3 regions of the Streptomyces sp. NPDC057682 genome follow, and region 2 is predicted to be linked to each of the others. Evidence: riboswitches for the same ligand, from Rfam matches in the RefSeq annotation. Region 2 holds a riboswitch; each other region holds the start of a gene.
The links. Region 2 has a riboswitch for thiamine pyrophosphate ahead of thiC (phosphomethylpyrimidine synthase ThiC). Riboswitches for the same ligand answer to the same signal wherever they lie in the genome.

Region 1: linked by a shared signal. The riboswitch ahead of ACFVDM_RS24985 (thiamine ABC transporter substrate binding subunit) and the one ahead of thiC (phosphomethylpyrimidine synthase ThiC) in region 2 are both predicted to bind thiamine pyrophosphate.
Region 3: linked by a shared signal. The riboswitch ahead of thiO (glycine oxidase ThiO) and the one ahead of thiC (phosphomethylpyrimidine synthase ThiC) in region 2 are both predicted to bind thiamine pyrophosphate.

Annotation. Positions count from the first base shown of each region.
Region 1 covers NZ_JBHVIN010000014.1:89,793-99,984, reverse strand. Annotated here, with positions in the region: partial or broken gene ACFVDM_RS25020 (peptidoglycan DD-metalloendopeptidase family protein) at 1-116, opposite strand, end outside; gene rpsB (30S ribosomal protein S2) at 393-1,301, shown strand; gene tsf (translation elongation factor Ts) at 1,401-2,237, shown strand; gene pyrH (UMP kinase) at 2,396-3,172, shown strand; gene frr (ribosome recycling factor) at 3,345-3,902, shown strand; gene ACFVDM_RS24995 (phosphatidate cytidylyltransferase) at 3,902-4,987, shown strand; gene rlmN (23S rRNA (adenine(2503)-C(2))-methyltransferase RlmN) at 5,158-6,264, shown strand; TPP riboswitch at 6,307-6,423, shown strand; gene ACFVDM_RS24985 (thiamine ABC transporter substrate binding subunit) at 6,505-7,605, shown strand; gene ACFVDM_RS24980 (ABC transporter permease) at 7,692-9,305, shown strand; gene ACFVDM_RS24975 (ABC transporter ATP-binding protein) at 9,308-10,192, shown strand, end outside.
Region 2 covers NZ_JBHVIN010000001.1:359,815-370,006, forward strand. Annotated here, with positions in the region: gene ACFVDM_RS01685 (cupin domain-containing protein) at 1-70, shown strand, start outside; gene ACFVDM_RS01690 (DUF5326 family protein) at 198-407, shown strand; gene ACFVDM_RS01695 (IclR family transcriptional regulator) at 649-1,419, shown strand; gene ACFVDM_RS01700 (SsgA family sporulation/cell division regulator) at 1,521-1,958, shown strand; TPP riboswitch at 2,089-2,223, shown strand; gene thiC (phosphomethylpyrimidine synthase ThiC) at 2,216-4,009, shown strand; gene ACFVDM_RS01710 (IMP cyclohydrolase) at 4,082-4,777, opposite strand; gene ACFVDM_RS01715 (hypothetical protein) at 4,822-5,640, opposite strand; gene ACFVDM_RS01720 (metallophosphoesterase) at 5,822-6,871, opposite strand; gene ACFVDM_RS01725 (LacI family DNA-binding transcriptional regulator) at 7,045-8,157, opposite strand; gene hisC (histidinol-phosphate transaminase) at 8,529-9,608, shown strand; gene ACFVDM_RS01735 (cytochrome ubiquinol oxidase subunit I) at 9,875-10,192, shown strand, end outside.
Region 3 covers NZ_JBHVIN010000013.1:56,555-66,746, reverse strand. Annotated here, with positions in the region: gene metF (methylenetetrahydrofolate reductase [NAD(P)H]) at 1-563, opposite strand, end outside; gene thiE (thiamine phosphate synthase) at 698-1,351, opposite strand; gene ACFVDM_RS23670 (Rv2175c family DNA-binding protein) at 1,495-1,860, opposite strand; gene ACFVDM_RS23665 (NAD(P)/FAD-dependent oxidoreductase) at 1,931-3,181, opposite strand; TPP riboswitch at 3,264-3,376, shown strand; gene thiO (glycine oxidase ThiO) at 3,374-4,555, shown strand; gene thiS (sulfur carrier protein ThiS) at 4,552-4,776, shown strand; gene ACFVDM_RS23650 (thiazole synthase) at 4,779-5,573, shown strand; gene pknB (Stk1 family PASTA domain-containing Ser/Thr kinase) at 5,703-7,628, shown strand; gene ACFVDM_RS23640 (deoxyribonuclease IV) at 7,635-8,492, shown strand; gene ACFVDM_RS23635 (sulfite oxidase-like oxidoreductase) at 8,502-9,134, opposite strand; gene bfr (bacterioferritin) at 9,289-9,768, shown strand; gene ACFVDM_RS23625 (bacterioferritin-associated ferredoxin) at 9,780-10,055, opposite strand.

The DNA.
Region 1 (10,192 bases), on a different contig from region 2:
GAGCCGCCGTACGCCGACGCCGGCAGGCAGGCGAGAGGGGCCAGGAGCAGGCCGACGAGCAGGAGACGCGTCGGGCGCCGGCGGCGGGACTGGTCACGGTCGGTGGTGGATCGCATACCCCCACGGTCCACGGCCGGTCCGATTCATGGGGATCATGGACGAAATCTGTGGACTACCGGCCGGTTGTGGACAGCGCCGTCACCCGGCACCCGACGGGTCCCGTACACTTCTTCTGGCGATCCGGGTCACCGGGTCGACTTCGCACGCCCCGCCACCTCCCTCTTCGCGGAGGTGGCCGCGCTCCTCGGTCCCTCGTGGCACGGCGCGTCGGGGCGTCAGGCGCGACTGCAAACCCGCGGTCGCGACAACCGAGCACCTCAAGGAGAACGGCCATGGCCGTCGTCACGATGCGGGAGCTGCTGGAGAGCGGCGTCCACTTCGGTCACCAGACCCGTCGCTGGAACCCGAAGATGAAGCGCTTCATCTTCACCGAGCGCAACGGCATCTACATCATCGACCTGCTCCAGTCGCTGTCGTACATCGACCGCGCCTACGAGTTCGTCAAGGAGACCGTCGCGCACGGCGGCTCCATCATGTTCGTGGGTACGAAGAAGCAGGCCCAGGAGGCCATCGCCGAGCAGGCGACGCGCGTCGGCATGCCGTACGTCAACCAGCGTTGGCTCGGTGGCATGCTCACCAACTTCTCCACCGTCTACAAGCGCCTTCAGCGTCTGAAGGAGCTTGAGCTCATCGACTTCGAGGACGTGGCCGCCTCCGGCCTCACCAAGAAGGAGCTCCTGGTTCTCTCCCGCGAGAAGGCCAAGCTGGAGAAGACCCTCGGTGGTATCCGCGAGATGCAGAAGGTGCCGAGCGCCGTCTGGATCGTCGACACCAAGAAGGAGCACATCGCCGTCGGCGAGGCGCGCAAGCTCCACATCCCGGTCGTCGCGATCCTGGACACCAACTGCGACCCCGACGAGGTCGACTACAAGATTCCGGGCAACGACGACGCGATCCGCTCCGTCACCCTGCTCACCCGCGTGATCGCCGACGCCGTCGCCGAGGGCCTCATCGCCCGCTCCGGCGCCGCGACCGGCGACTCGAAGCCGGGCGAGAAGGCCGCCGGCGAGCCCCTCGCCGAGTGGGAGCGTGACCTGCTCGAGGGCGACAAGAAGGCCGACGCCGAGGTCCAGTCCTCCGCCGAGACCGAGAAGGTCGCCGACGCCGAGGCCCCCGCCGCCGAGGCCGCCACCGAGGCCCCCGCCGCCGAGGCCCCGGCCGCGGACGCCGAGCAGGCCTGACACCCGTCACGGCTGAAGACGGCGGGGGCCGGTGCCACAGGCACCGCCCCCGCCGTCCACCCGTAGATCTTTCAGACTCCGAGAGAGAAACACAGACTCATGGCGAACTACACCGCCGCTGACGTCAAGAAGCTCCGTGAGCTCACCGGCGCCGGCATGATGGACTGCAAGAAGGCGCTCGACGAGGCCGACGGCAACGTCGAAGGTGCCGTCGAGGCGCTGCGTATCAAGGGCCAGAAGGGCGTCGCCAAGCGCGAGGGCCGTTCCGCCGAGAACGGTGCCGTCGTCTCCCTCGTCTCCGAGGACGCGACCTCCGGCGTGCTCGTCGAGCTGAAGTGCGAGACGGACTTCGTCGCCAAGGGTGACAAGTTCCAGGCCGTCGCCAACGCGCTCGCCGCCCACGTCGCCGCGACCTCCCCGGCCGACCTCGACGCGCTGCTCGCGTCCGAGATCGAGCCCGGCAAGACCGTCCAGGCGTACGTGGACGAGGCCAACGCCAACCTCGGCGAGAAGATCGTCCTGGACCGCTTCGCGCAGTTCCAGGGTGCCTTCGTCTCCGTGTACATGCACCGCACCATGCCCGACCTGCCGCCGCAGATCGGTGTGATGGTCGAGCTGGACAAGGCCGACGCCGAGCTGGCCAAGGGCATCGCCCAGCACATCGCCGCCTTCGCGCCGAAGTACCTGTCCCGCGAGGACGTCCCGGCCGAGGTCGTCGAGGCCGAGCGCCGCGTCGCCGAGGAGACCACCCGCGCCGAGGGCAAGCCGGAGGCCGCGCTCCCGAAGATCGTCGAGGGTCGCGTCAACGGCTTCTTCAAGGAGGCGACCCTCCTCGGACAGCCGTACGCGCTGGACAACAAGAAGTCCGTCGAGAAGGTCCTGGCCGAGGCCGGTGTCAGCCTGAAGCGCTTCACGCGCATCAAGGTCGGCATCTGAGTCCGTCCGCGAAAAACGGTGGACCCCGATAGGGTCTGGTGCAGTCGACGGCCGCACACCGCCGTACGACCGCAGATCTGACGAGGAGGCCATTGCCGCTGAGGGACACCAGACCCACCGGCAATGGCCTTCTTCGTATGTGCACGAGGAGAATCTCCATGAACAAGGGCGCGGACGCCGTACAGGGTGACCACAAGCGCGACGACGGCAAGGTGGCCGGACGCTTCATGCTGAAGCTGTCCGGAGAGGCGTTCGCCGGGGGCGGCGGCCTCGGTGTCGACCCCGACGTCGTGCACGCCATCGCCCGCGAGATCGCGGCGGTCGTCCGTGACGGCGCGGAAATCGCGGTCGTCATCGGCGGCGGCAACTTCTTCCGCGGTGCCGAGCTCCAGCAGCGCGGCATGGACCGGGCCCGGTCCGACTACATGGGCATGCTCGGCACCGTCATGAACTGTCTGGCGCTCCAGGACTTCCTGGAGAAGGAAGGCATCGACTCCCGTGTCCAGACGGCCATCACCATGGGCCAGGTCGCGGAGCCGTACATCCCGCTGCGTGCCGTGCGGCACCTGGAGAAGGGGCGCGTCGTGATCTTCGGCGCGGGCATGGGCATGCCGTACTTCTCCACCGACACCACCGCGGCACAGCGCGCCCTGGAGATCGACGCCGAGGCGCTGCTGATGGGGAAGAACGGCGTGGACGGGGTCTACGACTCCGACCCGAAGACCAACCCCGGGGCCGTGAAGTTCGACGCGCTGGAGTACAGCGAGGTGCTCGCCCGCGATCTCAAGGTCGCCGACGCCACCGCCATCACGCTCTGCCGTGACAACGAGCTGCCGATCCTCGTCTTCGAGCTGACCACCGAGGGCAATATCGCCCGCGCGGTCAAGGGTGAGAAGATCGGCACGCTCGTGAGCGACCGGGGCACCCGGGCCTGACCCGCCGGCGGGACGGCCGGTGGGGGAACCCACCGCCGCCCCGGGGGCGCACGGGACGGCCCCGAAAGATGGACAACGGCCTGCCGGTCGGACACCGTGCAGGTGAGGACGCGACGCAGGACCCGCAGGGCCCGAGCATGCCGGGCCCGCTCAAGACACGCAGGAGCACGTGGTGATCGAAGAAATCCTCCTCGAGGCCGAGGAGAAGATGGAGAAGGCCGTCGTGGTCGCGAAAGAGGACTTCGCCGCCATCCGCACCGGCCGCGCGCACCCGGCGATGTTCAACAAGATCGTCGCCGACTACTACGGCGCGCTGACCCCGATCAACCAGCTGGCGTCGTTCTCGGTGCCGGAGCCCCGGATGGCCGTCGTGACGCCGTTCGACAAGAGCGCGCTGCGCAACATCGAGCAGGCGATCCGCGACTCGGACCTCGGCGTCAACCCGAGCAACGACGGCAATATCATCCGGGTGACCTTCCCGGACCTCACCGAGGAGCGTCGTCGCGACTACATCAAGGTCGCGAAGACCAAGGCCGAGGACTCCAAGATCTCGATCCGGGCCGTGCGCCGCAAGGCCAAGGAGTCGCTCGACAAGCTGGTGAAGGACAAGGAGTCGGGCGAGGACGAGGTGCGCCGCGCCGAGAAGGAGCTCGACGACACCACCGCGAAGTACGTGGCGCAGGTGGACGAGCTGCTGAAGCACAAGGAAGCCGAGCTGCTCGAAGTTTGATGAACGACTCCTCCTGGGGCGCCCCGCCGGGCGCCGGCCACGGGGCCGCCCCCGAGATGCGGGCCGCTCCGGCGGGTCCTGCCCACGATGTGCACGACGGCCAGCAGACTCGGCCCATGCCCATCGTGCCGGACAGTCCCGACGCAGGTAGAGACGCTGATGACCGTGATGACCGGGACCGGGGGGCCGGACGCCTGAGCGGCGGCCCCCTGTTCCGTGACGAGATGCCGCAGGAGCCCATGTCCACCGCGCCGCCACCCCCGCAGAAGAAGCGTGCGGGCCGTGATCTGGGATCCGCCATAGGAGTCGGCGTGGGCCTCGGGGCCGTCGTCGTCGCCTCGCTGTTCATCGTCAAGGCCGTCTTCGTCGGTGTGATCGCCGTCGCCGTCGTCGTCGGCCTCTGGGAGCTGACCTCCCGGCTGGAGGAGCGCAAGGACATCAAGGCGCCCCTCGTCCCGCTCGCGATCGGCGGCGCGGCCATGGTCGTGGCCGGTTACGCGCGCGGTGCCGAGGGCGCCTGGGTCGCCATGGCCCTCACCACCCTGGCAGTACTGGTCTGGCGGATGGCCGAGCCGCCGGAGGGCTACCTCAAGGACGTCACGGCGGGTGTCTTCGCCGCGTTCTACGTGCCTTTCCTGGCCACCTTCGTCGCCATGCTGCTGAAGGCCGACGACGGACCACAGCGGGTCCTCACCTTCCTGCTGCTGACCGTGGTCAGCGACACGGGTGCGTACGCCGTCGGCTGGCGCTTCGGCAAGCACAAGCTCGCCCCGCGCATCAGCCCCGGGAAGACCCGCGAGGGCCTTTTCGGAGCGGTCGCCTTCGCGATGGTCGCCGGTGCGCTCTGCATGCAGTTCCTGGTCGACGACGGCACCTGGTGGCAGGGCCTGCTCCTCGGCCTCGCCGTCGCCGCCAGCGCCACCCTCGGCGACCTGGGCGAGTCCATGATCAAGCGCGACCTCGGGATCAAGGACATGGGCACCCTGTTGCCCGGCCACGGCGGGATCATGGACCGTCTGGACTCCCTGCTCCCGACCGCCCCGGTCGTCTGGCTGCTCCTGGCGGTCTTCGTCGGTTCCGGCTGACCGGGGCCCGCCCCCGCGCCCGCACACGAGGGCCCACGCCTGAGGGCGCGGGCCCTCGTGGCATGTGCGGTACCCGGTACACCCCGTCCGACCTGCGATGTCATGGGTGAGAGCCCGTTGTCCACAGGACGGCGGGCGTTCACCGTTCCGTCTGCGACACTGGAAGAACCATGCCTAAGCCCGGAGAACTCACTTTCGTCGCGCCCCGCGGAGCCAAGAAGCCGCCGCGGCACCTCGCCGACCTCACGCCCGCCGAGCGCAAGGAGGCCGTCGCCGCGATCGGCGAGAAGCCGTTCCGCGCGAAGCAGCTGTCGCAGCACTACTTCGCGCGGTACGCGCACGACCCGGCGGAGTGGACGAACATTCCGGCGGGGTCGCGGGACAAGCTGCGGGAGGCGATGTTCCCGGACCTGATGTCGGTGGTGCGGCACATCAGCTGCGACGACGACACGACGCGCAAGACGCTGTGGAAGCTGCACGACGGGACGCTGGTCGAGTCGGTGCTGATGCGGTATCCGGAGCGGGTGACGATGTGCATCTCGTCGCAGGCGGGGTGCGGGATGAACTGCCCGTTCTGTGCCACGGGGCAGGCCGGTCTCGACCGGAATCTGTCGACGGCGGAGATCGTGCACCAGATCGTGGACGGGATGCGCGCGCTGCGGGACGGGGAGGTCCCGGGCGGGCCGGCCCGGCTGTCCAACATCGTGTTCATGGGGATGGGCGAGCCGCTCGCCAACTACAACCGGGTCGTGGGGGCCATCCGCCGGCTGACCGATCCCGAGCCGGACGGTCTCGGGCTGTCGCAGCGGGGGATCACCGTGTCGACAGTCGGGCTGGTGCCCGCGATGCTGCGCTTCGCCGACGAGGGCTTCAAGTGCCGGCTGGCCGTGTCGCTGCACGCCCCGGACGACGAGCTGCGCGACACGCTCGTCCCGGTGAACACGCGCTGGAAGGTGCGCGAGGTGCTCGACGCCGCGTGGGAGTACGCGGAGAAGTCCGGCCGCCGGATCTCCATCGAGTACGCGCTGATCCGCGACATCAACGACCAGGCGTGGCGCGGAGACCGGCTCGGCCGGCTCCTCAAGGGCAAGCGCGTCCACGTCAACCTGATCCCGCTGAACCCGACGCCGGGCTCCAAGTGGACCGCCTCGCGGCCCGAGGACGAGAAGGCGTTCGTCGAGGCGATCGCCGCCCACGGAGTGCCGGTCACCGTCCGGGACACCCGCGGCCAGGAGATCGACGGGGCCTGCGGTCAGCTGGCGGCGGCCGAGCGCTGAGGCCGGAAACCGCCGTGTAGCCTGGGCTCGAAGCCAATTTCATATTTCCGACAGGGGAGCGCCACAGCGCTGAGAGTGCGGCACCGAGGACAGGTCGGCCGCAGACCCTCTGAACCTCGCCCGGGTCATTCCGGGTAGGAAGTTCGGACCATACTCAAGCTGTTGCGCCCTGCCCACTTCCGGTTTCCACCGGTGCGGGCAGGGCCGCGTCTCTTCCTGGTCACCCCCAGGAGGAATCACATGAGCACCACCAAGAAGTTCGCGGTGACGGCCGTCGCCGCCGCGCTCGGCGCGACCGTGCTCGCCGGCTGCGGTTCCGACGACGAGGTGTCCGGCACGAAGGGGACCCAGGGCAGCGGTTCCAAGACCGTCACCCTCGTCAGCCACGACTCCTTCAACGCCTCCAAGGAGGTGCTGAAGGAGTTCACCCGGCAGACCGGCTACACCGTCAAGGTCCTCAAGAGCGGTGACGCGGGCGCCGCCCTCAACCAGGAGATCCTGACCAAGGGCTCGCCCCGGGGCGACGTCTTCTTCGGCGTCGACAACACCCTGCTCTCCCGGGCCCTCGACAACGGCCTGTTCACGCCGTACGAGGCCAAGGGGCTCGACAGGGTCACCGCCGCCGCGCAGCTCGACGCCGACAAGCACCGCGTCACGCCCGTCGACACCGGCGACATCTGCGTCAACTACGACAAGAAGTACTTCGCCGACAAGAAGCTCGCGCCGCCGCAGACCTTCGAGGACCTGGCGAAGCCCGCGTACAAGAACCTCCTCGTCACCGAGAACGCCGCGACCTCCTCGCCCGGCCTCGGCTTCCTCCTCGGCACCGTCGCCGCCTACGGCGAGGACGGCTACCAGGACTACTGGAAGAAGCTGAAGGCCAACGGCGTCAAGGTCGTCGACGGCTGGGAGCAGGCGTACAACGAGGAGTTCTCCGGCTCCGCCGGCGGCAAGAAGGCCAAGGCCGACCGCCCGCTGGTCGTCAGCTACGCCTCCAGCCCGCCGGTCGAGGTGCTGTACGCCGACCCGCAGCCCAAGACCGCCCCGACCGGTGTCGCCACCGGCACCTGCTTCCGCCAGATCGAGTTCGCCGGACTGCTCGACGGGGCGAAGAACGAGGAGGGCGGCAAGGCCCTGCTGGACTTCCTGATCAGCAAGCCGTTCCAGGAGGACATGCCGCTCAACATGTTCGTCAGCCCGGTGAACGAGGACGCGAAGGTGCCCGCGCTCTTCACCGACTTCGGCGCCGTCGTCGACAAGCCGACGACCGTGGCGCCGGACGCGATCGCCAAGAACCGTGAGCAGTGGGTCCAGTCGTGGTCCTCGCTCGTAGTGAAGTAGCGAAGACTCCCGTACGCGGACCGGGCGCGCGCGGGAGGTCCGCGCGCGCCCGGTCCCTGCGCGCCGGTGCGGTCCGGCTCGGTCTGATGGCCGTGCCCGTCGCGTTCTTCGCGCTGTTCTTCGCCTACCCCGTCGTCGCGATCGTGGGACGCGGGCTCAGGACGGACGGCGTCTGGCAGTTCGGGCGGTTCGGCGAGGTGCTGAGCCGGCCCGACATCGTGGACGTCCTCTGGTTCACGCTGTGGCAGGCGCTCGCCTCGACCGCGCTGACGCTGCTGATCGCCCTGCCCGGCGCGTATGTCTTCGCCCGGTTCGACTTCCCCGGCAAGCAGGTCCTGAGGGCCGTCGTCACCGTGCCGTTCGTCCTGCCCACCGTGGTCGTCGGGACCGCCTTCCTGGCCCTGCTCGGGCGAGGCGGCTTCCTGGACGAACTCTGGGGCGTCCGGCTCGACACCACCGTGTGGGCGATCCTGCCGGCGCACGTCTTCTTCAACTACGCGGTCGTCGTGCGCACCGTCGGAGGGCTCTGGGCGCAGCTCGACCCCCGGCAGGAGGAGGCCGCGCGGGTCCTCGGTGCCGGACGGTTCGCCGCCTGGCGCCGGATCACCCTGCCCGCGCTCGCCCCCGCCGTGGCGGCCGCCGCGCTGATGGTCTTCCTCTTCACCTTCACCTCCTTCGGTGTCGTCCAGATCCTCGGCGGCCCCGGCTTCTCCACCCTGGAGGTGGAGATCTACCGGCAGACCGCGCAACTGCTCGACCTGCCCACGGCGGCCGTGCTGACGCTGGTGCAGTTCGCCGCGGTCGGCGCCATCCTCGCCGTCCACGCCCGGACCGTGCGGCGCCGGGAGACCGCGCTGAAGCTCGTCGACCCGGCGCGCACGGCGCACCGGCCTCGCGGGGCGGGGCAGTGGGCGCTGCTCGGCGGGGTCCTGGCGACGGTTCTGGTGCTGATCCTGCTGCCGCTCGGGGTGCTCGTGGAGCGCTCGTTCGACGTCTCGGGCGGCCACGGTCTCGCCTACTACCGGGCCCTCGGATCGGCCGAGGCCAACAGCGGTACGTTCCTCGTCGCGCCGCTGGAGGCGATCGGGAACTCCCTGCGCTACGCGGTGGTCGCCACCCTCATCGCGGTGGTCGTCGGCGGACTGGCCGCTGCCGCCCTGACCCGGAGGGCCGGACGCCTCGTCCGCGGCTTCGACGCGCTGCTGATGCTGCCGCTCGGCGTCTCCGCCGTCACCGTAGGCTTCGGCTTCCTGATCACCCTCGACGAGCCGCCCCTGGACCTGCGGACCTCGTGGATCCTGGTGCCGCTCGCCCAGGCACTGGTCGGGGTGCCCTTCGTCGTACGCACCATGCTGCCGGTGCTCCGCGCGGTGGACGGGCGGCTGCGCGAGGCCGCCGCGGTGCTCGGCGCCTCGCCGTGGCGGGCCTGGCGGGAGGTGGATCTGCCGCTGGTGCGCCGGGCGCTGCTGGTGGCGGCCGGGTTCGCGTTCGCCGTGTCGCTCGGAGAGTTCGGGGCCACCGTCTTCATCGCGCGGCCCGACACCCCGACGCTGCCGGTGGCGGTGGCCCGGCTGCTGGGCCGGTCCGGGGAGCTGAACTACGGCCAGGCGATGGCCCTCAGCACCCTTCTCATGCTCGTGTGCGCGGTCTCGCTGCTGCTGCTCGAACGTATCCGCGTCGACCGTTCCGGGGAGTTCTAGGAATGCTGACACTCGAATCGGCCACCGTCCGCTTCGGCGGCCGGGCGGCGCTGGACGCCGTCGACCTGGAGGTCGCCGAGCACGAGATCGTCTGTGTGCTCGGGCCGAGCGGCAGCGGCAAGTCGACCCTGCTCAGGGTCGTCGCGGGACTCCAGCCGGCCGACGGCGGGCGGGTCCTGCTGGACGGTGCGGACCAGGACGGGGTGCCGGTGCACCGGCGCGGGCTCGGCCTGATGTTCCAGGACCACCAGCTCTTCCCGCACCGCTCCGCCGGAGCCAACGTCGCCTTCGGGCTGCGGATGCACGGCGTGCCCCGGGACGAGCGGACCCGCAGGGTCGCCGAACTCCTCGATCTGGTGGGCCTGCCCGGCGCCGAGCGCCGTGCCGTCGCGGAGTTGTCCGGCGGCGAGCAGCAGCGGGTCGCGCTGGCCCGCGCGCTGGCCCCCCGCCCCAAACTGCTGATGCTCGACGAACCGCTGGGCCAACTGGACCGGGGCCTGCGCGAACGGCTCGTCGTCGAACTGCGCACGCTCTTCGCGCGGCTGGGGACAACGGTCCTCGCCGTCACCCACGACCAGGGCGAGGCCTTCGCGCTCGCCGACCGGGTCGTCGTGATGCGGGACGGACGCATCGCCCAGGCGGGCACTCCGCTGGAGGTGTGGCAGCGTCCCGCGTCCGCCTTCGTCGCCCGCTTCCTGGGCTTCGACAACGTGGTGGAGGCGACCGTCACCGGCGAGGCGGCGGAGACGGCGTGGGGCAGGGTGCCGGTGCCGGCCGGTTCCCCGCAGGGCGCCTGCGACCTGCTGGTCCGGCCGGCCGGGGTGCGTCTCGGGGCGCCCACCGACGGGCTGCGGTGCACCGTGGAGGCCCGCACCTTCCGGGGCCAC
Region 2 (10,192 bases):
TCCCCACAAGTTCCACCACATCACCGAGGACCTGCGCGTGATGGTGGTGTTCTCCCCGCCCGAGGGCTGAGCGCTTCCCCCGGGGATCCCTAGGGGATCGATCAGGGGAGTCCAAGGGCTGCCGGGGCCCCGTCGACCACCCCCGCGCCTCTAGCATCGAAGCAGGAACTCACAGAGACGAGGTAAGGACGATGGCCGTGCGGGAGATATTCGCGGGGATGCCCTGGTGGGTGAAGTGGATCGCGGTGCCGGTCATCGCGATCGTGGTGTTCGGCGGTCTGATCGCCAGCATCGTCGGGTTCGTGATCGGTCTGCTGTTCAAGGTCCTGATCTTCGTGATCCTGGTCGGCGGTCTGGTCTTCGTCGTACGGAAGTTCATGTCCTCCTCCTCGGGAAGCGGCTGGTAACCGCACGATCGGCCGGGCCGTTAGCCCAGCTGAGCTAAGCGGAAGACGAAACGACACCCCGCCCGGATGCTCCCGATACAGTGGCAGTTCGCTGCCGCCGCCTGGGAAAGCACCGTCAGTGGCCACCCTGACCAGTGGTTTGTACGGCATCCGGCCTTCGGGACCCCAGGCCTGCGGGAGAGCTGTGGGGGCGGCCCCCACAGGCGGGCTGACCGCCCGTCACCATGCCTGGGGGTGACCGTTGGCCACGGCATCGAATACCGCCGTCCCGACGCTGATCGGATCCGTACAGCGGGCGCTGAGGCTGCTGGAGGCGGTGGGCACCCATCGCGACGGTGCCCCTGCCAAACAGCTCGCGCGTGAGGCGGGGCTTCCGCTTCCCACCGCGTACCACCTGCTGCGCACCCTGACGCACGAGGGATATCTGCGCCGGGAGAACGGCGTCTTCCTCTTCGGGGCCGCCGCGGAGCGGCTGGCCGGTGACGGGGCGCTGCGGAATCGTCGCAGCAGGATGACCCAGTCCCTGGGGCGCTGGCGGGACATCATCGGTGTGCCCGTGTACTGCGCCGTCTACCGCGACGGCGAGATCGAGCTGGTCGCGGTCGCGGACAGCCCGGAGACGCCCGCCGTCGAGGAGTGGGCCGCCTTCGGGGAGACCGGGCACGCCCACGCGATCGGCCAGTGCCTGCTGAGCCAGCTCGACGAGAAGGCCCGCGAGGACCACCTCGACCGCCATCCCGTAAGCCCGTTGACCCGTTACTCGGTGCGTGACCGCCCCGCGCTCCTTGAGCGGCTGCGGTCGATCGGCCGCGTCGAACCCGTCGTCGAACGGCAGGAGTACGCGCTCGGCACGGTCTGTGCCGCCCTCCCGATCTCGGCCGGTTTCACGGCCGCCGCCGTGGCCATTTCCGTCCCGCTCGACCGGGAAGAACAGTTGCTCCCCGCAGTCGAACGACTACGTGGCGAAGTGGCCAGCCTCTTGCGTTCGTTCGTGTTCTCTATCAGTATCTGAAAAATCACTCCTTGTGATCTGCTATCGCGTGCACCACGATGGCGTCAATAGGGCCACGGGGGATCATTCCTGGCCAGATTCATCTACTGCGGGGTTGAACGATGCGCGAGTCGGTTCAAGCTGAGGTCATGATGAGCTTCCTCGTCTCCGAGGAGCTCTCATTCCGTATCCCGGTGGAGCTCCGGTACGAAGTGTGCGATCCGTACGCGATCCGGATGACCTTCCATCTGCCCGGCGACGCCCCCGTCACCTGGGCTTTCGGCCGTGAGTTGCTGCTCGACGGCCTCAACAGCCCCAGTGGTGACGGCGATGTGCACATCGGGCCGATCGAGCCCGAGGGCCTGTCCGACGTCCACATCCGGCTGCAGGTCGGCGCCGACCGCGCGCTGTTCAGGGCCGGCACGGCACCCCTGGTGGCGTTCCTCGACCGGACGGACAAGCTCGTGCCCCTGGGGCAGGAGTGCACGCTGGGTGACTTCGAGGGCAATCTGGAAGAGGCGCTGGGGCGAATTCTGGCCGAAGAGCAGAACGCCGGCTGACCCGGCCGTGCTCCTGGCCCGGAACCCGGTCGAACAGGACACCTGCCGAACGGGTGAATCGCTCTCCGTGTCCGGCCTCCCCCGGGGCCCTCTGTTCAGTCCTGCCGTGCGGACGCTAGCGTGGTGGCACCTTTGCACACGCGGGAGCTCGGAGCACCGGGCTGAGAGGGCGCTGATCTCCGTACGTCCGTACGGGACGAGGCTGCGCCGACCGCCGAACCTGTTACCGGGTAATGCCGGCGTAGGGAGTAGGTCTCATGACCACATCGGACGCACGCACGCCTGCCTCGAACCAGAGCGACGAGGCCGGGAAGTCCATCGGCTGGCACAAGGGATACGTCCAGGGCTCGCGCCCGGACCTCCGGGTGCCGGTCCGTCAGGTGCACCTCACCAACGGCAAGGACGTGACGCTGTACGACACGTCGGGGCCGTACACCGATCCCGCCACCGAGACCGATGTCCGCCGGGGGCTGTCCCCCCTGCGGGAGAACTGGATCATCGCCCGCGGCGACACCGAGGAGTACGCGGGACGCCCCGCGCGCCCCGAGGACGACGGGCTCAGGCACACCGCTCCGCGCGGTGGGCTGCGCAATCTGGACGCGGTCTTCCCCGGCCGCCCGCGCCATCCCAGGCGCGGCAGGGACGGGCGGGCGGTCACCCAGCTCGCGTACGCCCGCCGGGGCGAGATCACCCCGGAGATGGAGTACGTCGCGATACGCGAGAACGTCGCGCCCGAGGTGGTGCGCGAGGAGATAGCCGCGGGGCGGGCGGTACTGCCGGCCAACGTCAACCATCCGGAGATCGAGCCGATGATCATCGGCAAGCGATTCCTGGTGAAGGTGAACGCCAACATAGGCAACTCCGCGGTCACGTCCTCCATCGAGGAGGAGGTGGACAAGATGACCTGGGCGACCCGGTGGGGCGCCGATACGGTCATGGACCTTTCCACCGGCCGCAACATTCACACCACCCGTGAGTGGGTTCTGCGCAACTCCCCCGTGCCGATCGGCACCGTGCCGCTCTATCAGGCCCTGGAGAAGGTCGACGGCCGGGCCGAGGAGCTGACCTGGGAGATCTACCGGGACACCGTCGTCGAGCAGGCCGAGCAGGGCGTCGACTACATGACGGTCCACGCCGGCGTGCGCCTGCCGTACGTGCCGCTGACGGCGAACCGCAGGACGGGCATCGTCTCGCGCGGCGGGTCGATCATGGCGGCCTGGTGCCTCGCGCACCACAAGGAGTCGTTCCTGTACGAGAACTTCGAGGAACTCTGCGAACTCCTCGCCTCGTACGACGTGACGTACTCGCTGGGCGACGGGCTGCGGCCCGGTTCGATCTCGGACGCCAACGACGAGGCGCAGTTCGCCGAGCTGCGCACGCTCGGCGAACTGAACACGATCGCCAAGCGGTTCGGCGTCCAGACGATGATCGAGGGCCCGGGGCACGTCCCGATGCACAAGATCAAGGAGAACATCGACCTCCAGCAGGAGATCTGCGAGGAGGCGCCGTTCTACACGCTCGGCCCGCTCACCACCGATGTGGCGCCCGCCTACGACCACATCACCTCGGGCATCGGCGCCGCGATGATCGCCTGGTGGGGGACCGCGATGCTCTGCTACGTGACGCCCAAGGAGCACCTGGGCCTGCCCGACCGGGACGATGTGAAGACCGGGGTCATCACCTACAAGATCGCGGCCCATGCGGCGGACCTGGCCAAGGGGCACCCGGGGGCGCAGGAGTGGGACGACGCGCTGTCGGACGCCCGCTTCGAGTTCCGCTGGGAGGACCAGTTCAATCTGGCCCTCGATCCGGATACCGCGCGTGAGTTCCACGACGAGACGCTGCCGGCCGAACCGGCCAAGACGGCGCACTTCTGCTCGATGTGCGGGCCGAAGTTCTGCTCGATGAAGATCAGCCGGTCCATCAACGAGCAGTTCGGCGGTACGGAGGCCGCCGGAGCGACGGCCGAGGAGGTCGCCGAGGGGATGCTCCGGAAGTCGAAGGAGTTCGCGGCCTCGGGCAACCGAGTCTATCTGCCGCTCGCCGACTGAGTACGCCTCGGCGTGCACGGGGGCGCCGCCCGGGAGCTCTCGCTCCGGGCGGCGCCCCCGTCGTCCGTCCGCTCAGGCGGTGCGCGGTTCCGCGCGCCGGAGCGCCGAGGCCGGGCCCCGCTCGGGATCCAGGACGACGGCGGCGACCCGGTACGCGGGGTTCAGGGCCGACCAGATCTCGTCGAGCAGCTCCGGTCCGTCGTGTGCGGCCACCGTGGTCTCGTCGAAAGGGCCGGCGACGGCCACGGTGCTGCCGTCGGAGCGGTAGGTGGTGAGCAGGACGGCCTCCCCCGGCTCCAGGTCCCGGACGGTGAGCGTCATGACGTTGCTGGACGTCCGGGAGCCCCGGCTCGGACGGGCGGCGCCGAAGACGGCGGTGCGTCCGCCGTCACGGCTGAGCAGCGCCGTGATCCGTGAGGTGCGGATCGGCGGGTCGGGCTCGTACTCCAGTCCGCCGAGGGATTCGGCGGGGGCGATGTCCTTGTCCAGCCGCCCGGCGACCTGGGCGACCTGCTCGCCGTTGCCGAACACCAGCCAGTCGGCGGTGTGGAGGGCCGCGGCGTAGTGGCGCAGCGGGTCGTGCTCCACGGGGGCCACGGGCCCGACGGTCAGCTCGTCGCCGTTCACGCGCAGCGCGCGGTCCTTGGAGGCGGCGCTGCGGCCCGTCAGGAAGTAGGCACCGAGGACGGCGCCGGACCGGGTCCGGGCGCAGAGCACGCCCCGGCCCGGATAGGGATTGGCCGAGAGGAGATCGGTCAGGTCTGTCATGTCACGCTTTCGTCAGTGGTGCGAGCCCCGGGGACCGGAGCTGGTTACTCCGGTTCGTGGTCCGGGCCGCCGAAGTCGGGGCTGGTGAAGTCCGGACTGGTGAAGGTGGGACGCGGGGCCGCCGCCGGCCCGTCGTCCGGGCTGGAGAAGTCCGGGCGGCTGTAGCCGATCTTGGGGATGCGGTGGGGCGAGCGGTGCGGGACGCGGGCGGCCGTGGCGGCGCCCGGGTCGGCGAGCGCGTCCCTCAGGAACGGCAGGATGCCCCGTTCCAGCAGGGCGTGCCGCCAGGCCTCGCGGGCGCGGGCGACGTCCTCCGGCAGTTCCTCGCCCGGTTCCTCCGCGTCCTGGTCGTCCGAGCCGTTGCGCAGGGCGGTGACGAGCAGTCCGACGGCGGCGACGAGGATGGCGGCGGCGGTCACCGCGGCGAAGAACCAGCCCGCGCCGACCATCGTGCGCGCGAACGCCGGCGGCGGGTCGAGCATCTTCAGGAGATAGCCGACCAGCAGGAAGATCAGGGCGGCGGTCCCGGCCAGAAGCGGTGCCAGGACGGTGACGACCGCACCTATGCCGGCCCCGGACTGCGCACCGGCGGGGAGGGTGTCCGCCTCCGGGTCCTCGTCCGCTGCGGCGGCCGCCCGGACCTCCTCACGGGCCTTCACGTAGTGGTCGTACTCGGTGGCGGCGGCAGCGGTGATCAGCGCCGTGGCGGCCATGGCCATGGTGCGCAGCTGCACCGGATTGAGCCGTTCTCCGACGGCGGCCAGATCCGGTCGTTCATGAGCGTGGCGCAGTGCGTCGTCGAGGATCCGCTCGTACTCGGGCCGGTCCTCGGTCAGCAGGTGCGGAGCGCTGTTCATGTGCATCCCCCGATGCTCCGTAGGGCCTGAGCACCCGGACGGACCGGGCGGTCGGGCGGAAACGGAGGAGAGCCTGCTACTGGTACGCCGATGGTAGAGCGCCCACGGCACGGGGTGACAGGGTGTTTCCGTAAATAGGCCCGGAGGCTGGCGTGTTCAGATCGGGATGCGTCTTCCCGCAAGCGCGTCAGTCATGCAGGGGGAGCTGGGCGACCAGGAGCTTTCCGGCCATGGTCACTCCGCCGTCCATGGCGATGGCGAGGCCTTCCGCGTACACGTGCGGACCGTCCACCACGGGTCCGGCGCCGTCCTCGCCCTCCTCTGTCCCGACCTCGCCCAGGAGGTACGGAATGGGGCTGTGACCATGGACGATGCGCCGGCCGCCGTAGGCCGCCATCAGCTCCTGGACGGCCTGTGCCCCGGAGTCGTCACGGAAGGCGAACCGCTTGGTCAGCTTCCGGAAGAGGTCCCAGCACTCGTCGGCGTCGTTCCGCGTGAGAATGGCGTGCACCGTGTCGTTGACGTCCTCGATGGTGGAGCCGTAGTCGAGGTAGGCCGTCGTGTCCGAGTGCATCAGGAGGTGGTCGTCCTCCTCGACGACCGCGTCGAGCCGGGACATCCACTGGAGGTGGACGTCCTGGAGACGCTCCATGTCCGTCTTCTGGCCGCCGTTGAGCAGCCAGGCCGCCTGGAAGGTGGCGGTGCCGGCCCCGGAGTTGACCGGGGTGTCGCCGAACCGCTTGGCGCCGATCAGCAGCAGTTCGTGGTTGCCCATCAGGGCCTTGCAGTAGCCGCCGGCGGCGGCCGCCTCGGCGGAGAGGCGCATCACGAGGTCGATGACGCCGATGCCGTCCGGACCGCGGTCGGTGAAGTCGCCGAGGAACCAGAGCCGCGCGTTGCCCGCGGACCACTGGCCCTCGGCGTCGATCAGACCCTGTTCGGTGAGGGCGGCGACCAGCTCGTCCAGATAGCCGTGGACGTCACCGACGACGTAGAGCGGGCCGCGGCCCGGGTCCTGGGACGGCCTGGGCTCGGGCACGGCGCGCACCTGGACGGTGTCCTCCCGGGTGATCACCGGGAGGTCCCGTGCGGTCGGCGTGTACCCCTCCGGAGGCTCGCCCTCGGGAGCGGCGGCGCCCGGATGCGGCGGCGCGGGGGACTGCGCGTAGGGCGGTACGCGGAAGTCGCGCAACGTCGCCGTCCGCACCACGGGATCCTGACCGGCCCCCTGTGTCATCGACCCCTCCACCGCCTTCGTGCCGCCGTACACCTGACGGGCCCTGCTGGTCGGGGTCGTCCGCGGTGTCGTGGGCCCATCATAGGAATGAGGATCGTCCTCTGTGACGCACCAGGGGTGGTGAATCCTGGAGTGGGCCGGGTTCCTCGGTCGATTGATCCCAATTGGCCTGATCAGTCCCCTGCCGGTGACCGTGGCGCGCTCACGGTGGTGCGGGGCGGACGGCGTTGCGAGGAGGTCCGCACGATGAGTTCCGTCGGTATCACCCGCTCCACCGGGCCGTCGTGGTCGACCCCTTCGATGGCGTCGATGAGCAGTTGGACGACGGCTGTGCCGATGCGGCGCGGCTTGAGCGAGAGCGTGGTGATGGGCGGCTCGGTCGTCGCGTAGACGGTCGATTCGGAGCAGCAGACCAGCAGCAGGTCCTCGGGGACGCGCAGTCCGTACCGCCGGGCGGCGGCCAGGAGGTCCGTGCCGTTGGGGTCGAAGAGGCCGTAGACGGCGTCCGGGCGGTCGGGGCGGGCCAGCAGCCGGTCGGCCGCCACCGCGCCCGCACAGGGGTCGTGGGCGGGGTAGGACTCGTAGACCGGGTCCTGCCCGACGCGCTCGCACCAGTGGAGGTACGCGGTGGTGGAGAGCCGGGTGTACGTGTCGGTGGTGGTGCCGGTCAGCAGCCCGATGCGGCGGGCGCCGGCGGCGGCGAGATGGTCCAGGAGGTCGAGGACGGCCGCCCGGTGGTCGTTGTCGACCCAGGCGGTGACCGGGAGCGACCCGGCCGGGCGGCCGTCGGAGACGACGGGCAGCCCCTGGCGTACGAGCTCGGTGACGACCGGATCCTGGTCGGAGGGGTCGATGACGACCGTGCCGTCCAGGGCGACGTTGGACCAGACGTCGTGGCGTGAGGTGGCGGGCAGGATGACGAGGGCGTAGCCGCGGGCGAGCGCGGCGGAGGTCGCGGCTCTGGCCATCTCCGCGAAGTACGCGAATTCGGTGAAGGTGAAAGGTTCATCCCCGTAGGTCGTCACGGTCAGGCCGATGAGGCCGGACTTGCCGGTACGGAGCGTTCGGGCCGCGGCGGAAGGGCGGTAGCCCAGGCGCTCGGCGACCTCGCGGACATGGCGGCGGGTGGCGTCCGGGAGCCGCCCCTTGCCGTTGAGCGCGTCGGAGACGGTCGTGATGGAGACCCCGGCGGCGGCGGCCACGTCCCGGATACCTGCTCGTCCCTGCCTGCCGCCGCGCCGGGGGGTCTCCGTCCGGCTTACCTGGTGCTTCCCTGCTGCTGTCATGGCGAGCCGATAGTAGGGCTCGGACGGGTACTTGGCCCGGCCGCATATGCAGCCGTTGACAGGCACGTTTCTGCATGATCAAAAGTGGCCAATGGCCTTGAGAATCAAGGGCGTTGGGGGGTTCTGCCGTCATGTGTCACGTGTCCGGCCGGATGGGCCTGCCCTTGGGGCGATGTCTCGAAGAGGTCTCAACTCACCTCTTCGGGGGACGCGCGCCACGGCGCGAGCCACCGGCGCGCGCCATGGCGCGGAGCGCTCCCCCTCATTCCGGGGCCCACCGGGCGAATCCCCGTTCCGCCCATTCGCAGCGGCGGCCAATCCTCTTAAGGTGAGCAGTATTGATGTGTACAGACGGTCGAGGAGGACCTGCGGTGAGCGAGACGAGCCCCAAGCTGCGTGCGGAACTGGACGGCGTTCCCGCCTATGTGCCGGGCAAGCCGGCGGCGGCCGACGGGCCCGTCGCCTTCAAGCTGTCCTCCAACGAGAATCCCTATCCTCCGCTGCCGGGGGTGATGGAATCGGCGCTGGCCGCGGCCGCGCACTTCAACCGCTACCCGGACATGGCCTGCACCGGTCTGATGAACGAGCTGGCCGAGCGTTTCGGTGTGCCCGTCTCGCACCTCGCCACCGGTACGGGTTCGGTCGGTGTGGCGCAGCAGCTGCTCCAGGCGACCTCGGGACCGGGCGACGAGGTCATCTACGCCTGGCGCTCCTTCGAGGCGTACCCGATCATCACGCAGGTCAGCGGGGCCACCTCGGTGAAGGTGCCGCTGACCGACGGTGAGGTGCACGATCTGGACGCGATGGCCGGGGCCATCACCGACCGGACGCGGATGATCTTCGTCTGCAACCCGAACAACCCGACCGGGACCGTGGTGCGCCGGGCGGAGCTGGAGCGCTTCCTGGACCGGGTGCCCTCCGACGTGCTCGTGGTGCTGGACGAGGCGTACAAGGAGTTCATCCGCGACGTCGAGGTCCCGGACGGCATCGAGATCTACCGGGACCGGCCCAATGTGGCCGTGCTGCGGACCTTCTCCAAGGCCTACGGCCTGGCCGGGCTGCGGGTGGGCTTCGCCGTGGCGCACGAGCCGGTGGCGGCGGCGCTGCGCAAGACCGCGGTGCCGTTCGGGGTCAGCCAGCTCGCCCAGGACGCGGCGGTCGCCTCGTTGCGGGCCGAGGACGAACTCCTGGGCCGGGTGGGCTCTTTGGTGGGTGAGCGGCAGCGGGTGCAGGAGGTGCTGGCGCGCCAGGGGTGGACGGTGCCGGAGTCCCAGGCCAACTTCGTCTGGCTGCGGCTGGGGGAGCGGACGGCGGACTTCGCGGCCGTCTGCGAGAAGGCCGGTGTGGTGGTCAGGCCGTTCGCGGGCGAGGGTGTGCGCGTCACGATCGGTGAGAACGAGGCGAACGATCTGTTCCTGAAGGTGACGGAGTCGTACCGCCGGTCGCTGTAGCCCCGGCGCGGCCCCTGCCCGCCGTCCCGGCCCCGTATCTCGTGCGCGAGGTGCGGGGCCGTTCGCGTGCGCGGGGGTGGTGCGGCGCGGGTGCCCCCCGGTGGTGCGACGAAAGGGACCCCCCGGTCATCGCTCCCGAAAGTGTGTGCGCCATAATTGCTTGTGAATGTGAACGCGTTCACAAGCGTGTCCTGTTCCTCCCGTGATCGGGTGGATTCACAGGACAAACTGCCGGTGTAGCAACGGCGACGTAAGGAGAAGACGACGTGGAGCTGGCTCTGGCGCCGGAAACCCTGGCGCGATGGCAGTTCGGAACGACCACCGTCTACCACTTCCTCTTCGTTCCCCTGACGATCTCTCTGGCCGCGCTCACCGCGGGCCTGCAGACCGCCTGGGTGCGGACCAACAAGGAGAAGTACCTCAGGGCCACCAAGTTCTGGGGAAAGCTCTTCCTGATCAATATCGCCATGGGCGTCGTCACGGGCATCGTCCAGGAGTTCCAGTTCGGGATGAACTGGTCCGACTACTCGCGGTTCGTCGGCGACATCTTCGGTGCCCCGCTCGCGTTCGAGGCACTGATCGCG
Region 3 (10,192 bases), on a different contig from region 2:
TAGTCGGCGCCGGCCCGGCACTTGTCCACGAAATGCCGGACGTCGCTGTCCCAGTCGGGCGAGCGCGGGTGCCGTTCGGGAAAGGCCGCGACGCCGACGCAGAAATCGCCGGACTCCTTGATCAGCCGCACCAGATCGGCCGCGTACCGCACGCCCTGGGGGTGCTCCACCCAGGGGCCCATGGGGTCGCCCGGCGGGTCGCCGCGCACCGCGAGGATGTTCCGGATCCCGGCGTCGGCGTACTGCCCGATCATGTTGCGCAGCTCGGCGACGGAGTGGTTGACCGCCGTGAGGTGGGCGACCGGGGTGAGGGTCGACTCGGCGGCGATGTCCTGGGTGGCCTTCACCGTCCCGGACCGGGTGGACCCGCCGGCGCCGTACGTCACGGAGACGAAGTTCGGACGCATCGCCTCGACCCGGCGCAGCGCGTTCCACAGATTGCGCTCGCCCTTCTCGGTCCTGGGGGCCCAGAACTCGAACGAGTACAAGGTCTTGCCGGTCGCGAGCATCTCACGCACGGTGGGCGCGCGATCTGTCCTGGTGGAGGGGGTGCCAAGGGCCATACGGGCAGGTTAACCAGGCCCGGCCCGACACCCAACCGAACTGGGGTGATTTGGCTTGAATGCCCGGTTCTTTGTCCACGCCTCGGACACTTCCGTCCCGGAACGGCTCCCCGGCCTCCCCGGCCACTCCTCCGTCACACCTCGGCGCGCTCCCGGATCCGGCGGGCCAGCTCCGCCGCCGCGGCCCCCGGGTCGGAGGCCTCCGTGACGGCGCGGACGACGACGATCCGGCGCGCCCCGGCGTCCAGCACCTCGTCGAGGTTGCCCGCGTCGATGCCGCCGATGGCGAACCAGGGGCGGTCCGGGGCGAGCGAGGCGGCGTGGCGGACGAGGCCGAGTCCGGGGGCGGTGCGGCCGGGCTTGGTGGGGGTGGGCCAGCAGGGGCCCGTGCAGAAGTAGTCCACGCCGGGCTGGGCGAGGGCCGCGTCGACCTCCGCCTCGGCGTGCGTGGAGCGGCCGACCAGGACGTGGGGGCCGAGGATCGCGCGGGCGGCCGGGACCGGCAGGTCGCCCTGGCCCAGGTGCAGCACGTCGGAACCGATGGCGTGGGCGACGTCGGCCCGGTCGTTGACCGCGAGGAGCGCGCCGTGGCGCTTGCAGGCGTCGGCGAAGACCTGGAGGTGGTCCAGCTCCTCGGCCGCCTCCATGCCCTTGTCGCGGAGCTGGACGATGTCCACCCCGCTCGTGAGGACCGCGTCGAGGAAGGCGGGCAGGTCGCCCTGGCGGCGGCGGGCGTCCGTGCACAGGTAGAGCCGGGCGTCGGACAGCTGCGCGCGAGGCGTGGACATGGTGCGGTTCCCCCCGGGGACGGTGACGGCGGTGGTACGGGTGCGGCACCGCGCCGGGGTGCGGGTCCGCACCCCGGCGCGGCCGGAACGTGTCCCGCGGTCCGGCCGGGGTCCTCGCCCCGGTCCGGCCGACGGGCCACGGATCAGACGGCGAGCGCCTGGGCGCGGCGCTTCACCTCCGTGCCGCGGTTCTCGCTCAGCGCCTGGGCGGGCGTGCCCGGCAGGCTCGGGTCGGGTGTGAAGAGCCACTCCAGCATCTCCTCGTCGGAGAAGCCGTCGTCCCTCAGGAGCGTCAGGGTCCCCGAAAGGCCCTTGACCACCCGGTCGCCGTCGATGAAGGCGGCGGGCACCTGGAGGGCCCGGTTCTCCCCGCGGCGTACGGCGATGAGCTGGCCCTCCTTGACCAGCTGCCGCACACGCGTCACCTCGACATCGATCATTTCGGCGATGTCGGGCAGGTGGAGCCAGGCGGGGACGAGAGCATCGGTCTTTGCGTCAATCTCGGTCACGGGGACAAGCGTGCCATCCCGGACCGACAGCCGGTACCCGGGCGGCCCGTCCGTGGGGCCGGTGCGGTGGTCAGCGGGTGGCCGACTTCAGCGGTACGGAGGGGTCCGCGACCCGGTCCGGGTCCAGTTCCGCGCCCGATTCGATGAGCCTGCGCCCCTGGGCGAGATCGCGCGGACGGCCGACCGCCAGTACGGCGACGAGCGCGCCGGAGCGCAGCCAGCACACCGACCACGCCGGGCCGTCCGGGTCGCCCCGCCGGACCAGGGCGTCGGCCTCCGCATGGTGCCCGGCGTACTGGACGAAGCGGCCGAACTGCTCGGACCAGAAGTAGGGCACCGGGTCGTAGACCGGGTCCGCGCCGCCGCCCTCCGGGCCGGCGGTGACGGCGGCGGCCACGGTCCTGGGCCCCTGGAGGGCGTTGTCCCAGTGGTGGACGAGCAGCCGCTCCCCGTACCGGGCGGAGGGGAAGGAGGCGCAGTCGCCGACCGCGTAGACGTCCGGGAGCGAGGTGCGCAGCGAGGCGTCGGCGGTGACCGATCCGTCCGGGCCGAGCGCGATCCCGGACCCGGCGAGCCAGCGGGTCGCGGGACGGGCGCCGATGCCGACGACGACGGCGTCCGCGGGCAGGACGCGGCCGTCGGCCAGCTCCACCCGGCCGGGCTCGACGGCGGCGACCCGGGCGCCGGTGAGGAGGACGGCGCCGCTCTCCTCGTACCAGCGGGCCATCGGGGCGGCGGCCTCGGCGGGCAGGGCGCCGGCCAGTGGGCGGGCGGCGGCCTCGACGACGGTGACCTCGCAGCCGGCCGCGCGGGCGGCGGTGGCGAACTCGGCGCCGATCCAGCCCGCGCCGACGACCACGACCCGGTGCCGCCGCTCCAGGACCGGGCGCAGCCGCGCGGCGTCGTCCAGGGTGCGCAGCAGATGGACCCCGGGCACATCCTCGGCGCCGGGGAGGGTCAGGGGTTCGGCACCGGTGGCGAGGACCAGGACGTCGTAGGGGACGGGTCCCTGCGGGGTGTCCAGTTCGCGGGCGTCCGGGCGCAGCCCGGTCACGTCGAGGCCGAGCCGCAGGGTGACGTCCAGCGCGTCGAAGTCGATGTCGAAGGCGGAGCTCTCCGCCGTGCCGAGGAGGACCGCCTTCGACAGCGGCGGCCGGTCGTAGGGCTGATGGGGCTCGGCGCCGATCAGCGTGACGGGGCCGGTGAAGCCCTGTTCGCGCAGGGCGACGGCGGTCTGCACCCCCGCCATGCCCGCTCCGGCGATCACGACGCGGCGCCCGTTCCGCGCCGTCTGCTGCTGCTGTCCGGTCTGCTCGTCCACCCGCCCACCTTAAACACCTGACGAATCGTCAGGAAGCGGGTTCCCGGATCGGCGTTCCCCGGCCGGGTTTAGGGTGGCCGTGCAACGCACTCGCGGGAGCCCGGACGCACCGGGCTGAGAGGGAGGCTGGACGGCCTCCGACCGTACGAACCTGATCCGGGTCATGCCGGCGAAGGGAGGGGCTGGACGCCCATGCCCATCCACCGAAGAGCAGGGTCCGACGTCCTCGTCATCGGCGGCGGCGTCATCGGACTGGTAACGGCTTGGCGGGCCGCGCAGCGCGGTCTGTCCGTCGTGGTCGCCGACCCCGATCCCGGCGGCGGGGCCGCCCGGGTCGCGGCCGGGATGCTGGCCGCCGTCACCGAACTCCACTACGGCGAGGAGATGCTCCTCGGCCTCAACCTGGCCTCGGCGGCCCGCTATCCGGCCTTCGCGGCCGAACTGGAGGAGGCGAGCGGACAGGACATCGGCTTCCGCGCCTGCGGCACCCTGGCCGTCGCGATGGACGCCGACGACCGCGCCCATCTGCGCGAACTGCACGCCCTGCAGCGGCGTTCGGGGCTGGCGTCGGAATGGCTCTCCGGACGCGAGTGCCGCCGACTGGAGCCGATGCTCGCGCCGGGGGTGCGCGGCGGGCTGCGGGTCGACGGCGACCACCAGGTCGATCCGCGCCGGCTGGCCGCCGCCCTGCTGACCGCCTGCGAACGGGCCGGGGTCGTCCTGGTCCGCGCCACGGCCGAACGCCTCGCGGTGACGGGCGACCGGGCCACCGGGGCCGTCCTGGCCGACGGCACCCGGCTCGACGCCGCCCAGGTCGTGCTGGCGGCGGGCAGCCTGAGCGGGCGGCTCGCGGGCGTGCCCGAGCACGTCCTGCCGCCGGTCCGCCCGGTGAAGGGGCAGGTGCTGCGGCTGACGGTGCCGCCCGCGTACGCCCCCTTCCTCTCGCGCACCGTGCGCGCCGTCGTCCGGGGCAGCCACGTCTACCTCGTCCCGCGCGAGAACGGCGAACTGGTCGTCGGCGCCACCAGCGAGGAGATGGGCTGGGACACCACGGTCACGGCCGGCGGGGTGTACGAACTGCTGCGGGACGCCCACGAACTGGTCCCCGGCCTCACCGAACTGCCCCTCACCGAGACCCTGGCCGGGCTGCGCCCCGCCTCCCCCGACAACGCCCCGCTGCTCGGCCGCACCGCGCTGCCCGGACTGCACCTCGCCACCGGCCACCACCGCAACGGGGTGCTCCTCACCCCCGTCACCGGGGACGCGATGGCCGCGCTGCTGGCCGACGGCGAACTGCCCGAGGCTGCCCGCCCCTTCTCCCCCGGCCGGTTCGCGCCCGCCGCCGCCCCCGTACGTCAGGAGCAGCCCGCATGACCGAGTCATCCGCCCCCTCGGTGCACGTCTCCGTGAACGGCGAGCGCCTCGCCGTCGCGCCCGGGACCACCCTGGACACCCTCGTCGCCACGCTCACCGAGGCCCGCTCGGGCATCGCCGCCGCGCTCAACGAGACGGTCGTGCCGCGCGGACAGTGGGCCTCGGCCGCGCTCCGCGAGGGCGACCGGGTCGAGGTGCTGACCGCGGTGCAGGGGGGCTGACCGTGTCCGACGACCTCTTCACCCTCGGCGACAGCGTCTTCGGCTCCCGGCTGATCATGGGAACGGGCGGGGCGCCCAGTCTGGACGTGCTGGAGCGTTCGCTGGCCGCGTCCGGCACCGAGCTGACCACCGTCGCCATGCGGCGCATCGACCCCACCGTGCGCGGTTCGGTCCTGTCCGTCCTGGAGAAGCTGTCCGTCCGGGTGCTGCCGAACACGGCCGGCTGCTTCACGGCGGGCGAGGCGGTGCTGACCGCCCGGCTGGCCCGCGAGGCGCTGGGCACCGACTGGGTCAAGCTGGAGGTGGTGGCCGACGAGCGCACCCTGCTGCCCGAACCGATCGAGCTGCTGGACGCGGCGGAGACGCTGGTCGACGACGGCTTCACCGTCCTGCCGTACACCAACGACGATCCGGTGCTGGCCCGGCGGCTGGAGGAGGTGGGCTGCGCGGCGGTCATGCCGCTCGGCTCCCCCATCGGCTCCGGCCTCGGCATCCGCAATCCGCACAACTTCCGGCTGATCGTGGAGCAGGCCCGGGTCCCGGTGATCCTGGACGCCGGGGCGGGCACCGCCTCGGACGCGGCGCTCGCCATGGAACTGGGGTGCTCGGCGGTGATGCTGGCCTCGGCGGTGACCCGGGCGCAGGAGCCCGAGCTGATGGCCGCCGCGATGCGCCACGCGGTGGAGGGCGGGCGGCTGGCGTACCGGGCGGGCCGGATCCCCCGCAGGCACTTCGCCGAGGCGTCCTCGCCGGCCGAGGGGCGCGCGGTGCTGGACCCGGAGCGCCCGGCGTTCTGACCGGGAGGCTCCCGGGAGCGGCCCCGCGCGGTGCCGCTCCCGGGTCCCTGTCACGGCTCGGCTGCAGTACGGCCCCGGGACCGCACCGGCCCGTCGGCGCTGTCCGTGGCGGCTCGTAGACTCGACCGCGTGGACACGACCCTTCAGGACCCGCTCGTCGGGCAGCTGCTCGACGGCCGCTACCGCGTCGATGCGCGCATCGCCGTGGGCGGCATGGCCACGGTCTACCGGGCGATGGACACCCGGCTCGACCGGGTGCTCGCCCTCAAGGTGATGCATCCGGCCCTCGCGACCGACGCCACGTTCGTCGAGCGCTTCATCCGCGAGGCCAAGTCGGTGGCGCACCTCGCGCACCCCAATGTGGTCGCGGTCTTCGACCAGGGGGCCCAGGGGCAGTACGTGTACCTGGCGATGGAGTACGTCGCGGGGTGCACGCTGCGCGACGTGCTGCGCGAGCGGGGGGCGCTGCGGCCGCGCGCCGCCCTGGACATCCTGGACCCGGTGCTCGCCGCGCTGGGCGCCGCGCACCGGGCGGGTTTCGTCCACCGGGACATGAAGCCGGAGAACGTGCTGATCGGCGACGACGGCCGGGTCAAGGTCGCCGACTTCGGACTGGTCCGCGCGGTCGGCTCGGTCACCAACACCACCGGAACGATCCTGGGGACGGTCTCCTACCTCGCCCCCGAGCAGATCGAGCACGGCACGGCGGACACCCGCGCCGATGTGTACGCCTCGGGCGTGGTGCTGTACGAGATGCTGACGGGCGCCAAGCCGCACAGCGGGGAGTCTCCCGCCCAGGTCATCTACCAGCACCTCCACGAGGACGTCCCGCCCCCGTCGGCCGCGGTGCCGGGTCTGGCCGCGGCGCTGGACGCGCTGGTGGCGAGCGCCACCGCCCGCGACCCGGAGGTCCGCCCCTTCGACGCGGTGGCGCTGCTCGCCGAGTCCCAGCGGGCGCGGGCCGCGCTCACCGACGCCGAGCTGGACGCGGTGCCGCCGCAGGCCACCGGCGACGCCCCGGACCGGGCCGACGACCGCACGAGCGTGATCCCGCGCGTCCTGCCGGTGGGCCAGGGCACCGCCCACCACACCAGCCGGCTGGAGACACCGCCCCCGCCGCCCCAGCCGCCCACCGGACGCCCCGGCGGATCCGGCCGGTCCCGCGCGCCCCGGCGCGGCCTCGTCACCGCGCTCCTCGCCGTGCTGCTGGTCCTGGGGGTCGGCGGTGGCGTCTGGTACATCAACTCGGGACAGTTCACCCGGGTCCCCGCGCTGCTGGGCCAGACCCAGAAGGCCGCAGAGGGCCGCCTCTCGGACGCCGGGCTCGACGTCAAGGAGGTCCGTCGGGCCTACAGCGACACGGTCGACCGGGGCACGGTGATCGGCAGCGACCCGAAGCCGGGCGCCAAGATCCGGCGGAACAACTCGGTGACGCTGGTCGTCTCGCGCGGCCCCGAGATCGTCACGGTCCCGGACGTCACGGGCGTGGAGCTGGCCGAGGCCCGGCGGCAGCTGAAGAAGCGGGGACTGGTCCCCGGCATGGTCACCAAGGAGTTCAGCGAGGATGCCGCGGCCGGCGAGGTGCTGCGCACCGATCCGGCGGGCGGCGCCGAGCGCCATCCCGACTCCGCGGTCGCGATCGTGGTCTCCAAGGGCAGCCCGGTCGACGTCCCGGACGTCACGGGCGAGGACGTGGAGGACGCCCGCGCGGAGCTGGAGGACGCCGGTCTCCGGGTCGAGGTCGCGCCCGGCCGGGTCAGCTCCCCGGAGGACGCGGGCACGGTCGCCCGCCAGTCGCTCGCCGAGGGCACCCAGGCCGCCGAGGGCGACACCGTCACCCTGACGGTCTCCAAGGGCCCCCGCATGATCGACGTGCCGGACGTCACCGGCAAGAAGATCGACGAGGCCCGCAGCCTGCTGGAGGACGCGGGCTTCGAGGTCAAGGTCGACCGGCCCTTCCTGTCCTTCAGCGACACCATCGCGAGCCAGTCCGTCGACGGGGGCGACCAGGCCCCCGAGGGCAGCACGATCACCATCAAGACCAAGGGACTGTAGATCCGTATGCGCAACCCCGTCGGCGGCCACGTCCCGGTGGCCGGCGGCCTCGCCAGGGCCGGCCTCCCCTATGCCCGGGAGATGGGCGCGGAGGCCGTCCAGGTCTTCGTCGCCAACCCCCGGGGCTGGGCCACCCCGACGGGCACCCCGGCCCAGGACGAGGCGTTCCGGGCGGAGTGTGCCGAGGCCGGGATGCCGGCGTACGTGCACGCCCCGTACCTGATCAACTTCGGTTCGCACACCCCGGAGACGGTGGAGCGGTCCGTGGAGTCGCTGCGCCACTCACTGCGCCGGGCGCGCGCGATCGGTGCGCTGGGCGTCGTGGTGCACACCGGCTCGGCGACCAACGGCCGCCCCCGCGAGGAGGCGCTGGCCCAGGTGCGTACGCACATGCGGCCGCTGCTGGACGAGCTGACGCACGACGACGACCCGTTCCTGCTCCTGGAGTCCACGGCCGGCCAGGGCTTCTCGCTCTGCTCGCGGACCCGGGACTTCGGACCGTACTTCGAGGCGCTGGACGCCCACCCGAAACTGGGCGTCTGCCTGGACACCTGCCACGTCTTCGCGGCCGGCCACGACCTGTCCGCCCCGGGCGGCATGAAGGAGACGCTGGACCTGCTGGTGGAGACGGTCGGCGAGGGGCGGCTGAAACTGATCCACGCCAATGACTCCAAGGACGTGTCCGGCGCCCACAAGGACCGTCACGAGAACATCGGCGCGGGGAGAATCGGCGAGGAACCCTTCCGTGAGCTGTTCACCCACCCCGCCACGGAGAACGTGCCGCTGATCATCGAGACCCCGGGCGGCAAGGAGGGGCACGCGGCGGACGTGGCCCGCCTCAAGGAACTGCGCGCACGGGTCTGACAGGACCCGTCAGAGTTCGGGGCCGTCGCCCGGCCCCTCCTGGTAGGAGTAGCGCTGTTCCTTCCAGGGATCGCCGATGTTGTGGTAGCCGCGCTCCTCCCAGAAGCCGCGGCGGTCGGCGGTCATGTACTCGATGCCGCGCACCCACTTCGGGCCCTTCCAGGCGTACAGGTGCGGAACGACCAGCCGGAGCGGGAAGCCGTGCTCGGCGGTCAGCAGTTCACCGCCCTTGTGGGTGGCGAACAGGGTCCGCTCCGAGGTGAAGTCGTCGAGCCTGAGGTTGGAGCTGAAGCCGTACTCGGCCCAGACCATCACATGGGTGACCTGCGGCGCGGGCGGCGCGAGGGCCAGGATCTCGCGGGCGAGGACCCCGCCCCATTCGGCGCCGATCATGCTGAACTTGGTGACGCAGTGCAGATCGGCGACCACCGAGGAGAACGGCAGGGCGGAGAACTCCTCGTGGTTCCAGCAGTGCTTCTCGCCGTCGGCCGTGGCGCCGAAGACCCGGAACTCCCAGCGCTCCGGTTTGAACTTGGGCACCGGTCCGTAGTGGGTCACCGGCCAGCCGCGCTGCAGTCGCTGGCCCGGCGGAAGCCCGGACTGCTCTGGTGCGCGGTGTTCCCGGCTTTCCGGCTGACCCATGACTCCATGGTGACAGACAGGCGGGGGTGGTCATGACCAGGGCAGAGTCGATTCCGGACAACTCGCAGTAAGCGTGAACTTACTGGACGCCCTCCGGGCACGGTGCGAGGATTCGCCCCACTTGCTTGTCCATCGTGTGGAAGGAGCCGCTGCGATGCAGGGCGACCCCGAGGTCCTTGAGTTCCTGAACGAACAGCTGACCGCCGAGCTGACGGCCATCAACCAGTACTTCCTGCACGCGAAGATGCAGGAGAACTTCGGCTGGACCAAGCTCGCGAAGTACACGCGCTCGGAGTCCTTCGACGAGATGAAGCACGCGGAGATCCTGACCGACCGCATCCTCTTCCTCGACGGCCTGCCGAACTACCAGCGGCTCTTCCATGTCCGGGTGGGCCAGACGGTCACCGAGATGTTCCAGGCGGACCGGCAGGTCGAGGTGGAGGCGATCGACCGCCTCAAGCGCGGGATCGAGCTGATGCGCGGCAAGGGCGACATCACGTCCGCCAATATCTTCGAGTCGATCCTGGAGGACGAAGAGCACCACATCGACTATCTCGACACCCAGCTGGAGCTGATCGAGAAGCTCGGTGAGCCGCTGTACATCGCGCAGCTGATCGAGCAGCCGGACAGCTGATCCCCGAGGGGTCAGGCGGCCTCGGGGAGCGGTCGCGGCGGAGGCACGGATTCCGTCTGCGGGACGGGGGCGGCACCGCCCGGTGCCCGCTTGCCGTCCAGGAGCTCGCGGCGCGGACAGCCGCCCCGGCCGAGCATCGCCTGGATGGTGCGGACGCAGCTGCCGCAGTCGGTCCCGGCCTTGCTGGCGGAGGCTATCTGGCGCGGCGTACAGGCGCCGGCGTCCGCATGCTCCCTGACCTGCTGCTCCGTCACGCCGAAGCACGAGCAGACGTACACGCGGTTCACCTCCCGGCGGGACGGATCGTAACGGCCACCCCGAACTCGGTGAGGCTAACCTAACCTTACCCGGCGGCGGGGAGCCGCAAAAGCCCCGGAATGCCCTGTGGGGCACGGATCACATCGATCCGTGCCCCACAGTCGTA